2 regions of the Streptomyces sp. NBC_01471 genome follow, and region 1 is predicted to be linked to the other one. Evidence: riboswitches for the same ligand, from Rfam matches in the RefSeq annotation. Region 1 holds a riboswitch; the other holds the start of a gene.
The links. A riboswitch is a leader RNA that binds a small molecule or an ion and turns the genes downstream of it on or off. The one in region 1 is predicted to bind glycine.
Positions count from the first base shown of each region.

Region 2: it holds a riboswitch for glycine, as region 1 does, so the genes downstream of both, gcvT (glycine cleavage system aminomethyltransferase GcvT) here and gcvP (aminomethyl-transferring glycine dehydrogenase) in region 1, are expected to answer to the same signal.

Region 1 covers NZ_CP109450.1:6,949,183-6,956,615, forward strand. Annotated here, with positions in the region: gene OG285_RS31200 (DNA polymerase IV) at 30-1,604, shown strand; gene OG285_RS31205 (PRC-barrel domain-containing protein) at 1,520-1,897, opposite strand; glycine riboswitch at 2,038-2,136, shown strand; gene gcvP (aminomethyl-transferring glycine dehydrogenase) at 2,324-5,209, shown strand; gene OG285_RS31215 (DUF5999 family protein) at 5,305-5,508, opposite strand; gene OG285_RS31220 (hypothetical protein) at 5,812-6,402, opposite strand; gene OG285_RS31225 (glutamate--cysteine ligase) at 6,944-7,433, shown strand, end outside.
Region 2 covers NZ_CP109450.1:1,991,536-1,998,968, reverse strand. Annotated here, with positions in the region: gene glyA (serine hydroxymethyltransferase) at 1-11, opposite strand, end outside; gene gcvH (glycine cleavage system protein GcvH) at 28-408, opposite strand; gene gcvT (glycine cleavage system aminomethyltransferase GcvT) at 476-1,591, opposite strand; glycine riboswitch at 1,733-1,828, opposite strand; gene OG285_RS08775 (AAA family ATPase) at 1,977-2,741, shown strand; gene OG285_RS08770 (enhanced serine sensitivity protein SseB) at 2,788-3,537, shown strand; gene OG285_RS08765 (enhanced serine sensitivity protein SseB C-terminal domain-containing protein) at 3,781-4,551, shown strand; gene OG285_RS08760 (ABC transporter permease) at 4,889-5,887, shown strand; gene OG285_RS08755 (ABC transporter substrate-binding protein) at 5,934-7,433, shown strand, end outside.

The DNA.
Region 1 (7,433 bases):
TGTCAGTGCCGTGAGGCAGCATCGGTGGTGTGAGAGCCGCGCCCACCATCCTGCATCTGGACATGGATGCCTTCTTCGCCGCCGCGGAACAGGCGGCGAAGCCGAGCCTGCGCGGAAAGCCGGTGGTGGTCGGCGGACTGGGACCGCGCGGAGTCGTGTCGACGGCCTCGTACGAGGCCAGGCGGTTCGGGGTGCATTCGGCGATGCCGATGGCGCAGGCCCGCAGGCTCTGTCCGAACGCCGCCTACCTGGTGCCGCGCTTCGCGCTCTACCGAGAGGTGAGCATCCAGGTCATGGAGCTGCTCGGCCGTCTCTCGCCGCTGGTCGAGCCGCTGAGTCTGGACGAGGCCTTCGTGGACCTGGAGGCTGGCGGGGTCGCCGACGGCACGCGATCGGCCCGGCGCGCCGGTGAGCAGCTGCGCCGGGACATCCTGGCGGTGACGGGGCTCAGCGGGTCGGTGGGTCTCGCCGGCTCCAAGATGCTGGCGAAGATCGGGTCGGAGCGGGCCAAGCCCGACGGTCTGGTCCTGATACAGCCGGGCACCGAGCGCGAGCTGCTGGCGCCCCTGTCCGTACGGATCCTGCCGGGCGTGGGTCCGGCGACCGGTGAGCATCTGCGCAGGGCCGGGATGACCACCGTGTCCCATCTGGCCGAAGCCGGTGAGGACGAGCTCGTCCGGCTGCTGGGCAAGGCGCACGGCGCCTCGCTGTACCGGATGGCGCTCGGCCACGACGACCGCCCTGTGGTGTCCGAGCGGGACACCAAATCGGTCTCGGTGGAGGACACCTTCGATGTGGACCTGCACGACCGGGTGCGGGTGCGGGCGGAGGTGGTGCGGCTGGCAGGCCGGTGCGTGGAGCGGTTGCGGGCCGCCGGGCGGTCCGGGCGGACGGTGGTGCTGAAGGTCCGGCGGTACGACTTCTCGACGCTGACCCGGTCCGAGACGCTCCGGGGGCCCACGGACGACCCTGAGGTCGTACGGGAGGCCGCGGGGCGGCTGCTGGAGAGCGTGGACACCACGGGCGGGGTGAGGCTGCTCGGGGTGGGCGTCACCGGCCTCGCGGACTTCACCCAGGAGGACCTGTTCGCGCAGGCGGCCACGGAGCGGGCCGCCGTGCGGGAGTCCACGGTGGACGAGGCGCCGTCCGGGCCCGCGGCGGCGCCGGCGCCGTCTCCGGACGAGCCGCCGGCCGGCACCGGGCGCCGCTGGCTCGCCGGGCACGACGTGCACCACGACGAGTACGGCGCGGGATGGGTGCAGGGCAGCGGCGTCGGCCGGGTGACGGTGCGCTTCGAGGACCCGTACGCGACCGGGCCCGGCCGGGTGCGGACCTTCGGGGTCGATGATCCCGCCCTCAGGCCGTCGGATCCGCTGCCGCTGGTCCGGGCTGCCCCGGCCGATCCGGATCCGGACGGACCGGACGGGACGCCAGGGGGGAGGGAAGCGGACACCGGCGAGAAGCCCGGAAATCCGGAGGGTCCTGAGGAGACAGCACCGCCGGGGGCGGATCCGGAGGGTCAGGTGCGTTCCTCTTCGCCCGCGAGCCGGCCGAAGTCCCGGTCGGGGGGCGGCGGCGTGGGGGCGGAGATACCGAGCCCGTAGTGGTGGTAGAGCTGGAGCTCCTGCTCGGGCGAGAGATGGCGGCCGACACCGAAGTCCGGTGCTTCCTTGATCAGGGTGCGGTCGAAGGGCACCCGCAGGGTTTCCCTGACGAGTTCGCTCGGCTTCAGGGGGACGAACGCGTCCCGGCTGAACAGCCCGGTGCGGACCGCGGCCCACTCGGGCACTCCGGTGGCGTCGTCGAGGTAGACCTCGTCCACGGTGCCTATTTTGAGGCCACTGCGGTCGAACGCCTTGCGTCCGATCAGGCTGCGCGGATCTATGTCGGTCTGCACGGTCCCTCCAACTGATCGCAACGGATCACGATGTACCCCGCCCCCTGCGAAGGTCTCCCCCTCAGGGAAGTCCAGATCCGTGGTATCGGCCACTCGAACACCGTGCGAAGTGGCTCGCTGGTAGGCTGACCAGTGGCTGCTGACCCCGCGCGGGAGAGCCCTTCGGACGCTTTGTCCGTGGGCGCCGAAGGAGCAAATCCTCCCCGGAATCTCTCAGGCACACGTACCGCGCGGACGAGGTCACTCTGGAAAGCAGGGCGGGCGTCGGGCGGGCACGTCCGGATCCCTACCTCACCGACGGTGAAAGCGGGCACGTCGAGCGACGGGCCCGTGAAACTCTCAGGTTGAGATGACAGAGGGGGAGGCCGTCCGGGTACCCGTGCCGTGGTACCCCTCGCAGGTCGTAACGACCAGGAGGCCTCCGCCATGACTGCCCACCGCATTCCGCTCTCCCAGCTGGAGCGTGGCATCCCCTTCGAGCAGCGCCATATCGGGCCCGACGCAGAGGCCCAGGCCAAGATGCTCGCCCAGGTCGGCTACGGATCGCTCTCGGAGCTCACCTCGGCCGCCGTGCCCGAGGTCATCAAGAGCGCCGAGGCGCTGAACCTCCCGGACGCGCGGACCGAGGCCGAGGTCCTCGCCGAGCTGCGTTCCCTGGCCGACCGCAACCAGGTCCTCGCCCCGATGATCGGCCTCGGCTACTACGGCACGTTCACCCCGCCGGTCATCCTGCGCAACGTCATGGAGAACCCCGCCTGGTACACGGCGTACACGCCCTACCAGCCGGAGATCTCGCAGGGGCGCCTGGAGGCGCTGCTGAACTTCCAGACCGTTGTCGCCGACCTGACGGGCCTGCCCACCTCGGGCGCCTCGCTGCTGGACGAAGGCACCGCCGCGGCCGAGGCGATGTCCCTCGCGCGCCGCGTCGGCAAGGTCAAGAACGGTGTCTTCCTGGTCGACGCCGACGCCCTGCCGCAGACCGTCGCAGTGATCCGGACTCGGGCCGAGCCGGCCGGTGTCGAGGTCGTCGTCGCCGACCTCGGAGACGGCATCCCCGCCGCGGTGGCCGAGCGCGGCGTCTTCGGCGTACTGCTCCAGTACCCGGGCGCCTCCGGCCGTGTCCGCGACATCGCCCCCGTCATCGAGCAGGCGCACGAGCTGGGCGCCGTCGTCACCGTCGCCGCCGATCTGCTGGCGCTGACCCTGCTCACCTCGCCCGGGGAGCTGGGCGCCGACATCGCGGTCGGTACGACCCAGCGGTTCGGCGTCCCGATGGGCTTCGGCGGTCCGCACGCCGGGTTCATGGCCGTACGCGAGAAGTTCGCGCGCAGCCTGCCGGGGCGGCTCGTCGGTGTCTCCGTCGACGCCGACGGCAACAAGGCCTACCGGCTGGCCCTCCAGACCCGTGAGCAGCACATCCGCCGCGAGAAGGCCACCAGCAACATCTGCACCGCGCAGGTGCTCCTCGCCGTGATGGCCGGGATGTACGCGGTCTACCACGGCCCGGACGGTCTGCGGGAGATCGCCCGGCGCACCCACCGGTACGCGGCCATCCTCGCCGAGGGGCTGCGGGCCGCGGGCGTCGACGTCGTGCACGGCGACTACTTCGACACCCTCACCGTACGGACCGGCGGCAGGGCCGCCGAGGTCGCCGCCGCCGCCCGCGCGGGCGGGGTCAACCTGCACCAGGTCGACGCCGACCTGATCTCCGTCTCCTGCGACGAGACCACCACGCGCACCCAGCTCGCCGCCGTCTGGGCCGCCTTCGGCGCCGCGGGCGACATCGAGGCGCTCGACGAGCGGACCGCCGACGCGCTGCCCGCCGGGCTGCTGCGCCAGGACACCGTCCTCACCCACCCGGTCTTCCACCAGCACCGCTCCGAGACGGCGATGCTGCGCTACCTGCGCAAGCTCGCCGACCGCGACTACGCGCTGGACCGCGGCATGATCCCGCTCGGCTCCTGCACCATGAAGCTCAACGCCACCACCGAGATGGAGCCGGTCACCTGGCCCGAGTTCGGTGCGATGCACCCCTTCGCCCCGGTCGAGCAGGCGCAGGGCTATCTGACGCTCATCCACGAGCTGGAGGAACAGCTCGCCGAGGTCACCGGCTACGACAAGGTCTCGCTCCAGCCCAACGCGGGCTCGCAGGGCGAGCTGGCCGGTCTGCTGGCCGTGCGGGCCTACCACCGCGCCAACGGGGACACCGCGCGTACCGTCTGCCTCATCCCGTCGTCGGCGCACGGCACCAACGCCGCCAGCGCCGTGATGGCCGGTATGAAGGTCGTCGTCGTGAAGACCCGCGAGGACGGCGACGTCGACGTCGAGGACCTGAACGCCAAGATCGAGCAGTACCGCGACGAGCTGTCCGTGCTGATGGTCACCTATCCGTCGACCCACGGTGTCTTCGAGGAGCACATCACCGACATCTGCGCCGCCGTGCACGACGCGGGCGGCCAGGTGTACGTCGACGGGGCCAACCTGAACGCGCTGGTCGGGCTCGCCAAGCCCGGCAAGTTCGGCTCGGACGTCTCGCACCTCAATCTGCACAAGACCTTCTGCATCCCGCACGGCGGCGGCGGCCCCGGTGTCGGCCCCGTCGGCGTACGGGCCCACCTGGCGCCGTACCTGCCCAACCACCCGCTCCAGCCGACCGCCGGTCCCGCGACGGGCGTCGGTCCGGTCTCGGCCGCACCGTGGGGCTCGGCCGGCATCCTGCCGATCTCCTGGGCGTACGTACGTCTCATGGGTGGTGAGGGGCTCAAGCGGGCGACGCAGGTCGCGGTGCTGGCCGCCAACTACATCGCCAAGCGTCTCGAACCGCACTATCCGGTGCTGTACACGGGCCCCCAGGGGCTGGTCGCGCACGAGTGCATCGTCGATCTGCGGCCGCTGTCGAAGGCGACGGGTGTGAGTGTCGACGACATCGCCAAGCGCCTCATCGACTACGGCTTCCACGCGCCGACGATGTCGTTCCCGGTGGCCGGAACGCTGATGATCGAGCCCACCGAGAGCGAGGACCTGGCGGAGCTCGACCGGTTCTGTGACACGATGATCGCGATCCGCGCCGAGATCGAGAAGGTCGCGTCGGGCGAGTGGGCGGCGGACGACAACCCGCTGCGCAACGCCCCGCACACCGCGGCGGCGCTGGGCGGTGAGTGGACCCACGCGTACACCCGCGAGGAGGCCGTCTTCCCGGCCGGTGTCTCGCCGGCCGACAAGTACTGGCCGCCGGTGCGCCGGATCGACGGGGCCTTCGGCGACCGCAACCTGGTCTGCTCCTGCCCGCCGCTGGACGCGTACGACAGCTGACGGACATGCGGGAGGGCCGGTTCGGGGATGTCACCCGGGCCGGCCCTTCGTCGTCTCTGCCAGTTCTGTTCTGTTTTCCGGGATGGAGCAGGGGATCAGGCCGCGGTCGCCAGTCCCGAACCCACCGGGCGGTGCGGCGCGATGATCCGGCCGTCGGGCAGCAGTTCACCGGTGTCCTCGAAGATGAGAACGCCGTTGCACAGCAGACTCCAGCCCTGCTCCGGATGGTGCGCCACGAGGAGCGCGGCCTCCCGGTCGGCGGAGGCGGCTGACGGGCAGGTGGGCTGGTGCTGGCACATGGATGCGTTCTTTCGCTGCGTTGTAGTGAGTGTCCTGCGGCTCGATGCGGATTTCATGGCCGCCCCCCGTATTCAGTCGGTGGTCCCAGTGTTGCCCCACGGGCGTCGATCCGCAGGGATTTCACGGCACCACTTGCTACAGCATAAGGACGCATCACCCGTGCGGACGGTTCAGCTCAACTCGACTGGCTCTTCGGGTGGTTCGGAGGTGGCCCGACCGGGCTAGTCCGGATGGGTGGGAGGAGCGCCGCGCCCCGCGACCTGAGGTGGTCACGGGGCACGCCGGTGGTGTGATCGCGGCCGTCAGGCGGGAGAGCTCAGCAGCGGGGGCGACAGCCGCATCGTCATCACCGGCAGCAGGTCCGCGACCTGGTGCGGGCGGTGCGCGGCGATACCGGGCGGTGCGGGCGCGAGGGGCACGAGCAGATCGGTGGGGGCCGGCATCGTGCCGGAGGCCGAGGCATCGGCCCCGGTGTCACCGTGCAGCCACAGCGTCAGCATGTAGAGCTCCGGCACGGACAGCAGCCTGGGCTGGAACGGTGTGTCCATCGCCTCGGCCTGGCGCAGAGCGCTCCCGGTGGCGGTGGCGTAGGGACCTTCGAAGAAGTGCGAGAAGGTCCAGCCGTCGGCGGTGAGTTTCGTGTCCGCGGCGGCCACGGCGCGGTCGCCGCTGTGGATCAGGAAGCGCCAGCCGGTGAGCCGGGTACGCGGGGTCCCGCCGCTCGGCATGATCTGGTCCAGCACATAGACGGGCAGGGGGAGTTCGGGGGTGAGCGGCCCCGGGGCCGAGCGGAGCGCCGGGGTTCGGGCCTCGCGTACGGCAGTGGGGGAGCCGAGTGCCGCGAGGACGCTGCGCAGGGCCGGCGCGGGAGCCGGAGGGACATACAGCGGCATGATGTGGGTCGCCTCTCACTTCGGAGACACGTTGATGCGTGGGCGGTGCGGACGGCACTGTCAGCAGGCAGGGGCAGAGGGGGGCCGTGGGGCGTGGAGGGGTACCGCACTCTCCGGGGGCCGGGGCGCCAACTCTCTGCCTCGTTTGCGGAGTTTATACGACACGTGTTCACACGGTGTTTCAGCTAGCTGACGTGAATATTGCAAACAAGTCGGTATTCGGTCTTTCCCCTGCGGAGATTATCCCGATTTAACGTACGTGCACTCTTTGTGGCCTCACGGTTTGCCGTGTGAGTGGTCGGCCGAAAACCGTCGGTCGTTTTCACCGGCTCCACAGAACCGGGTCCACAGAACTTCACAGGCTTCACGGAGTTGGAAACTGCTCCAGGCGTCATGCCTGGCGAATGTGCCACATGGCATCTTCTGGCCACCCTACTCGCTCCCGGCTCCGGGCGGGGAGTTACGGATCACCGGGGGTGGGCATTATCGACCGTGACCCGGGCGGCCGCTGTGGCCGCACACGGGTGGAAGGGGGGCACCGATGGGCGAGAAGCTGGATGCAGACGGAGTCGGTCCGTCGGGCCGGCAGCGGTACCGCAGGAAGCTTCAGCAGTGTCTGGAGGTGCTGGAGCGATTGCTGGAGGAGAAGAGGTTCGACCGCCCGAGAAATATGATGGGGATGGAGATCGAACTCAATCTCGCGGGCGCCGACGGCATGCCGAGGATGATGAATGCGGAGGTTCTCGACCGGATCGCGAGCCATGATTTCCAGACGGAACTCGGGATGTTCAATCTCGAAGTGAATATCGTCCCGCACCGGTTGGGCGGCCGTGTCTTCGACCAGCTGGCCGAGGAGCTGCGTACCGGTCTCGCGTACGCGCACAGGAAGGCATCCGAAGTCGGCGCGGGGATCGTGATGATCGGAATCCTGCCGACCCTCGGCCCGCAGGATCTGGTCTCCGCCAACCTTTCGGCGGCCGACCGCTACACCCTCCTCAACAATGAGATGCGCGCGGCCCGCGGCGAGGACT
Region 2 (7,433 bases), 5.0 Mb from region 1:
AGAAGTGACATCAATAGTCCCTAGTCCCTAGTTGCCGGCGGAGAAAGCGGCGTACTCGTCGGCGGAGAGCAGGTCGTCCGGCTCGCCGGTGACGCTCACCTTGAACAGCCAACCACCCTCGTACGGGGCGGTGTTCACCAGCGACGGGTCGTCGACGACGTCCTGGTTGACCGCGGTGATCTCACCGGAGACCGGGGCGTACAGATCGCTGACCGACTTGGTCGACTCCAGCTCGCCGCAGGTCTCACCCGCGGTGACCGTGTCACCGACCTCAGGGAGCTGGGCGAAGACGACGTCACCGAGCGCGTTGGCCGCGAACTCCGTGATGCCGACCGTCGAGACGCCGTCCTCGGCGACCGACAGCCACTCGTGCTCCTTGCTGTAACGCAGCTGCTGGGGGTTGCTCATGACCTGATTCTCCTGGATGCGGGGGAGTGCTGGTGAACAGTGGTCTTACGGGCTGAGATGGTGTGGGTCACTTCTGGCGCTTGTAGAAGGGGAGGGCCACGACCTCGTACGGCTCATGCGTACCGCGGATGTCCACGCCCACCCCGGACGTGCCGGGCTCGGCGTGGGCCGCGTCGACGTACGCGATGGCGATCGGCCTGCCCAGGGTCGGCGAAGGGGCGCCCGACGTGACCTCGCCGACGACCTGGCCGTCCGCGACGACCTGGTAGCCCGCGCGGGGGACCCGGCGGCCCTCGGCGATCAGGCCGACCAGCTTGCGCGGCGGGGCCGCGGCGGCGCGCTCGGCGGCGGCCTCCAGGGACGTACGCCCGACGAAGTCGCCCTCCTTCTCGAACTTGACGACCCGGCCGAGACCGGCGTCGAAGGGGGTCAGCGCCGTGGTCAGCTCATGACCGTAGAGCGGCATGCCCGCCTCCAGGCGCAGTGTGTCGCGGCAGGAGAGGCCACAGGGCACCAGGCCGGCCGGCGTGCCCGCCTCCGTCAGCGCCTGCCAGACCTTCTCGGCGTCGGAGGGGGCGACGAACAGCTCGAACCCGTCCTCGCCCGTGTAGCCGGTCCTGGCGATGAGCGCCTGGACACCGGCGACGGTGCCGGGCAGGCCCGCGTAGTACTTCAGCCCGTCCAGGTCGGCGTCCGTGAGCGATTTCAGGATGCCGGAGGATTCCGGGCCCTGTACGGCCAGCAGGGCGTACGCGTCGCGGTCGTCCCGTACGACGGCGTCGAAGCCGCCCGCGCGGGCGGTCAGGGCGTCCAGGACCACCTGCGCGTTGCCGGCGTTGGCGACGACCATGTACTCCTGCTCGCTGAGCCGGTACACGATCAGGTCGTCCAGGATCCCGCCGTCCTCCTGGCAGATCATGGTGTAGCGGGCACGGCCGTTGCCGACGGTGCCGATGTTCCCGACCAGCGCGTAGTCGAGCAGCCGCACGGCCTGCGGACCGCTGACGGTGATCTCGCCCATGTGGGAGAGGTCGAAGAGGCCGGCGTGCGTCCGTACGGCGTTGTGCTCGTCGCGCTCACTGCCGTAGCGCAGCGGCATGTCCCAGCCCGCGAAGTCGGTCATGGTCGCGCCCAGTGACCGGTGCAGGGCGTCGAGTGCTGTGAGACGGGGCGTGGGGCTCATATGCGGTACTCCCGGGGCATGACAGACGAGGACGATCCTCCCCATCTGTCATCGGAACCTGAGAGGTTCGCCGGCGCCTGTCGGGAGCGCGCGGCTTGCACCTTGGGTGGGACCGCAGGGCGGCCCGCTTTTCAGATCTGCCTCGTCCGCGCGGTACGGGGCCTGAGAGATTACAAGGGAGGGACTTGCTCCTTCGGCGCCCCGGCCAGTGGCCGGGGACTCTCCCGCGCGGATTCGAACGGCCTGTATGGAGTTGGCGCGCACATCATCGCATGCCGGGCGGGCGGCGCCTCACTGGTGTCGCATTACTCTTTCTTTACACTTCCTCAGCGGGGGTATGCAGAAAGACGCAGGCAGTGCGGGTGGCCCGACAGGGGGAGCGGCCATGGTGGGGCAGGAGTGGCGTACGGATCCGGCGGCGGACGCGGCGCCGGACACGGCATCCGGCGGGCCGGGGGTGCCCGTCCCGCCCGGGGGGACGGTGTGGCCCGAACGGACGGTACGGCCCGGCCGGAAGACGGCCCGGCGCGGGCCGCCCGAGGTACGGGACCTGCGCCGGCGGGCGGGCCGCAGCCCGCACCGCCTGGTGTTCGCCGCCGGGGACGTGGTGGTCCTGTCCGGCCTGCCGGGCAGCGGCAAGTCCACGCTCTTACGCAGGGCCGCCGGGGCGCACGGGATCGACTCGCAGGACACCCGGGACCGCTGGGAGCGCCGGATGCCCCGTTGCCTGCCGTACTGGAGCTACCGCCCGCTGGTGCGGGCCGCCCACTACGGCAGGCTGTGGCGCACTCTGCGCTCGGGCGCCGGTGTCGTCGTGCACGACTGCGGTACGCACCCCTGGGTGCGGGCCCTGCTGGCCCGTGCGGCACGGCGCCGCCGCAGGGCCCTGCATCTGCTGCTGCTCGACGTGGCACCCGGAGTGGCGCTGGCCGGTCAGGCGGAGCGCGGCCGGAAGGTCTCCGCGTACGCCTTCGCCCGGCACCGCAGGGCGGTCGCCGGGCTGGTCCGGGACGCCGAGCGGGCGCGGCTGCCCGAGGGGTGCGGTTCGGTCGTGCTGCTCGACCGCGACGCGGCGGCCGTACTGCGCCTGATCGGGTTCGGGGCGGCGGTCCGACCGGGCCCCCCTCTCTATCGTGGGGGAGGCCGTTAGGGTCGGTCGGCAGGTGAACAGGTGAGAAGGGGATACCTCGGTGGACATGGCATGGCCGGGAAATGAGCTCGAAGAGGTTCTGACCGCTTCGGTCGGGAACCCCGCCGCGGGCGGCCGGCTGATCGAGGTGCTGGGGCGCAGCAACCTCTGGGTCCCGCTGCCCAACGGCGGTGGGCAGGAGAGCGGTTCGCTCGACCTGCCCACCGTGGAGATCGAGGGCGGGGCCTATGTCCCCGTCTTCAGCTCCGAGGCGCAGTTCCTCCAGTGCGTCGGCTCGCACTACTCCTTCGCGGTGGCCCCGGCGGTCGAGTTCGCCCGGGGGCTGCCGCCGCAGCTGGGCGTCGCGGTGAACCCGGGCGGTGCGATCGGCATGCCGCTGCCGCCGCCCGCCGTGGCCGAACTGTGCCGGAGCGGCCGGACCTCCCTCGACGGGCCCGCGACCGGCGGCCGGGTGCGGCTCTTCGAGCCGGACTGGCAGGAGGAGCCGGTCGACTTCCTGTCCGCCGCCGCCGGCGAGTTCGAGGAGTCCGGCGTGGTCCGCTCGGCGCGCCGGGCCCTCGCCTCCATCGAGGGCGGCGACCCGGTCCTCTTCGTCGGGGTCGAGTTCGCGACGTGGGACGGCGCGGGGCGCAACGCCCCGATGGACGCGCTCGGCCGGGCCCTGCACCGGGTCGAGGTGCCCTGGCCGGTCAACCTCGTCCTGCTGGACGTGGCTCAGGACCCGGTCGCGGACTGGATGCTGGAGAGGGTCAGGCCGTTCTACGTCAGGGCCGATGCCGCGGGGCCGGTGCTGTAGGGGCGAGAACCACGGGGGGCCGGAGGTCCGGTGCCGCACGGGCACCGGGAACCAACGGCCGCCTAAGCTGGTCTGATGCGTGGGACGACCGGCGCGCGGATCGGCCGGAACCGCACGGACCGGATGGCACGGACCGGATCGCAGGACCGGACAGCAGGGACCGGATCGTGCGGCTGAATCGCGCGCGCCGCGTCCCGGCGCACGGAACGTCAACGGGTGGATCAAAGAGGGGCGGGACCCAGGGTGAGCGCGTCGGGCACGACGGCCGGGCAGGTCGAGCAGATGCTGCTCCAGGTGACCCCCGGGCGGTACGACGCCTATGAGGCACTGCTGCAGGCGCTCGCCGACAGCCAGGTCTGGATGCTGCTCTGGCACGGCCAGGCCGGGTCACCGGACGCCCAGTACGGGAACATGGAGATCGAAGGCCTCGGCTACGCCCCGTGTGTGACGTCGGCTCAGGAGCTGGCGGTCTCCGGCTGGAACCGTTCGCACGAGGTGGTCACAGGACGTGACATCGCCCGCTCCCTCTATCCGGACCACTGGGGAATCTGGCTCAATCCGCATGCCCCCGGCGGCGGTGTCGGCATCCCCTGGACCGATCTGCGGCGGATCGCCACCGGCCTCGACCGGATGCCGGCCGGACCGCTGCGGCTGTCCGAGCCGGCCATCGAGATCCCGCAGTTCTACGCGCTGCTCACGCAGAGCGCCCACCACACCCCGGCGGTCCGCTCGTTGAGCCGGGTCTGGGTGCAGCCCGCGCTCGGCACCCCGTATCTGGCCATCGGGCTGGATCTGTACGACACCGGCCAGCAGTCCGTGGATTCGGTGCGGGCGATGATGCAGCAGTCGATCGCCGCGGTCCCCGAGGGGCTGCCCGTGTCGACCGTGGCGATGTCCGACGCGTACGACCCGGTCGGGATGTGGCTGCGGGCCAACTCCCGCCCCTTCTACGACCGTGAGGCCCATGCGGCCCCCTCTCCCGCGGCGGGATACGGCTACCCGCCGGTAGGCTGAGTGCACCAATTGGGCCGTCAATAACGGCTGTTGGGCGTGATGTCCGAACTGGCTCATTAGCGAGGAAAGTTTCCGCTCAGTCGAGCCCGGCGTCCGGATAACGGAAGTCCATTGACCGCATCACGGTTACGCATACATTCACCGCCAGGGCTGGCGGGTGATCGCAACCGCAATGAAGACTCCCTGAAGCGAGCGTTGCCGTGCCTTTGTGCGGCGCGCTGCGAACACATTCCGTCACTTCAGCACAGTGGCATCACTCGATGCGCTTGATGCACAGCAGCCGCCACCGCGGCAGGTATGGGCCGGCCACCGCCGGCCGGGAGGGGTCAAAGGCACTGTGACCGCACCGATCGAGACCACCGGATCGACTGCCGAAGCGCAGCCGGAGGCAGTACTCACGGGGGCCACGCAGAGCCAGATCGAGGGCCGTTCGCTCGGCCGGATCGCCTGGACGCGTTTCAAGCGGGACAAGGTCGCCATCGCCGGCGGGGTCGTCGTGATCCTGCTGGTGCTGGTCGCCGTCCTCTCCAAGCCGATCCAGTCGATGTTCGGGCTCGACCCCAACGACTTCCACCAGAACCTGGTCGACCCGGCTCTGCTGGGGCCCAAGGGCAGCTTCGGCGGCATCAGTTGGAGCCACCCGCTGGGTGTGGAGCCGCAGACCGGCCGGGACATCCTGGCGCGCATCATCGAGGGCTCCTGGGTCTCCCTGGTGGTCGCCGCGGGGTCGACGCTCCTCTCGGTGGTCATCGGCGTCGTGATGGGCGTGGTGGCCGGCTTCTACGGCGGCTGGGTGGACAGCGGCATCAGCCGCCTGATGGACACCTTCCTGGCGTTCCCGCTGCTGCTGTTCGCGATCTCCATCTCCGCATCGCTGCAGGGCAACGCGTTCGGCCTCAGCGGTCTGACGCTCCGTATCTGCGTGCTGATCTTCGTGATCGGATTCTTCAACTGGCCCTACATGGGCCGCATCGTCCGCGCGCAGACGCTCAGTCTGCGTGAACGGGAGTTCGTCGAGGCCGCCCGCTCGCTGGGGGCCCGCGGGCCCTTCATCCTCTTCCGTGAACTGCTCCCGAACCTGGTCGCGCCGATCCTCGTCTACTCGACGCTGCTGATCCCCACCAACATCCTCTTCGAGGCGTCCCTGAGCTTCCTCGGCGTGGGCATCCAGCCGCCGCAGGCCTCCTGGGGCGGCATGTTGTCCACCGCGGTCGACCTCTACCAGGTGGACCCGATGTTCATGGTCATTCCCGGCCTGGCGATCTTCATCACCGTGCTGGCCTTCAATCTGCTGGGTGACGGGCTGCGTGACGCACTCGACCCCCGTGGCAAGTAATCGCGGCCGTGCCGCACAACGGACAACCGAGGGGGCTTTCCTCAGCATGAAGAGCAGAAAGACGGCAGCGGCGATAGCCGCGACGGTAGCGCTGGGGCTCGCTGCCACCGCTTGCGGGGGCGGCGACAGTGGCGGCGGGGGCAGCCACGGCAAGGCCGACGCAGCTCTGACCAGCATCGTCAACAAGACCGACAAGAAGGGGGGGACGGTCACCTACGAGCACTCGAGTGCCGCCGACTCCCTGGACCCCGGCAACACGTACTACGGCTGGGTGCAGAACTTCTCCCGCCTCTACGCGCGTGCGCTGGTGACCTTCAACCCGGCTCCGGGCAAGGACGGGCTCAAGATCGTGCCCGACCTGGCGACGAGCCTGGGCAAGGCGTCCCCGGACGCCAAGACCTGGACGTACCACCTCCGCAAGGGCGTGAAGTTCCAGGACGGCACCGTGATCACCTCGAAGGACGTCAAGTACGCCGTCGAGCGGACCTTCGCCCGTGAGGCGCTGTCCAACGGGCCCACGTACTTCAGCACGTACCTCAAGGACGGCGACAAGTACAAGGGTCCCTACAAGGACAAGTCGCCCGACGGTCTCAAGTCCATCGAGACGCCGGACGACTCCACGATCGTCTTCCACCTGAGCAAGCCGTTCGCGGACATGGACTACCTCGCGTCCTTCTCGCAGACCGCTCCGGTGCCGCAGAAGGCCGACAAGGGCGCCTCGTACGTCCAGAACATCGTGTCGTCGGGCCCGTACAAGTTCGCCTCGTACAGCGAGAGCCGGGGCGCGACGCTGGTCCGCAACCCGCAGTGGGACCCGAAGACGGACCCGGTCCGCAAGGCGCTGCCGAACAAGATCGTCCTGAATTTCAACGTCCAGCCGACGACCGTCGACGAGCACCTGCTCAACGACACCAGCACCGCTGACATCGCCGGTACCGGTCTGCAGTCCAAGACCCAGCCGAAGGTCATCACCAAGGCCGCTGAGAAGGCGAAGACGGACGACCCGTACGCCGGTGCGCTGCAGTACCTCGCGCTGAACGTGCACGTCAAGCCGTTCGACAACGCCGACTGCCGCAAGGCCGTGCAGTACGTCGCCGACAAGGCCGACATGGTCGACGCGATCGGCGGCGAGGTCCGGGGCGACCCCGCGACGACCGTCATCCCGCCGGGTGTCTCGGGCTACAAGAAGTTCGACCTGTACCCGACGCCGGGCAACAAGGGCGACGTGACCAAGGCCAAGCAGTACCTGGCCAAGTGCGGTAAGCCCAAGGGCTTCAAGACGACGCTGACCGCCCGCTCCGACCGTCCCGACGAGGTCACCAGTGCCACCCAGCTCCAGCAGAGCCTGAAGAAGATCGGCATCGTCGCCGACATCAAGACGTTCCCGTCGGACAAGTACTTCACCGACTTCGCGGGCGTCCCGGACTGGGTCCACAAGAACAACGCCGGAATGATGATGATGGCGTGGGGCGCCGACTGGCCGGCCGGCTTCGGCTACATCGACCAGATCGTCGACGGCAAGGCCATCAAGCCGTCCGGTGGCACC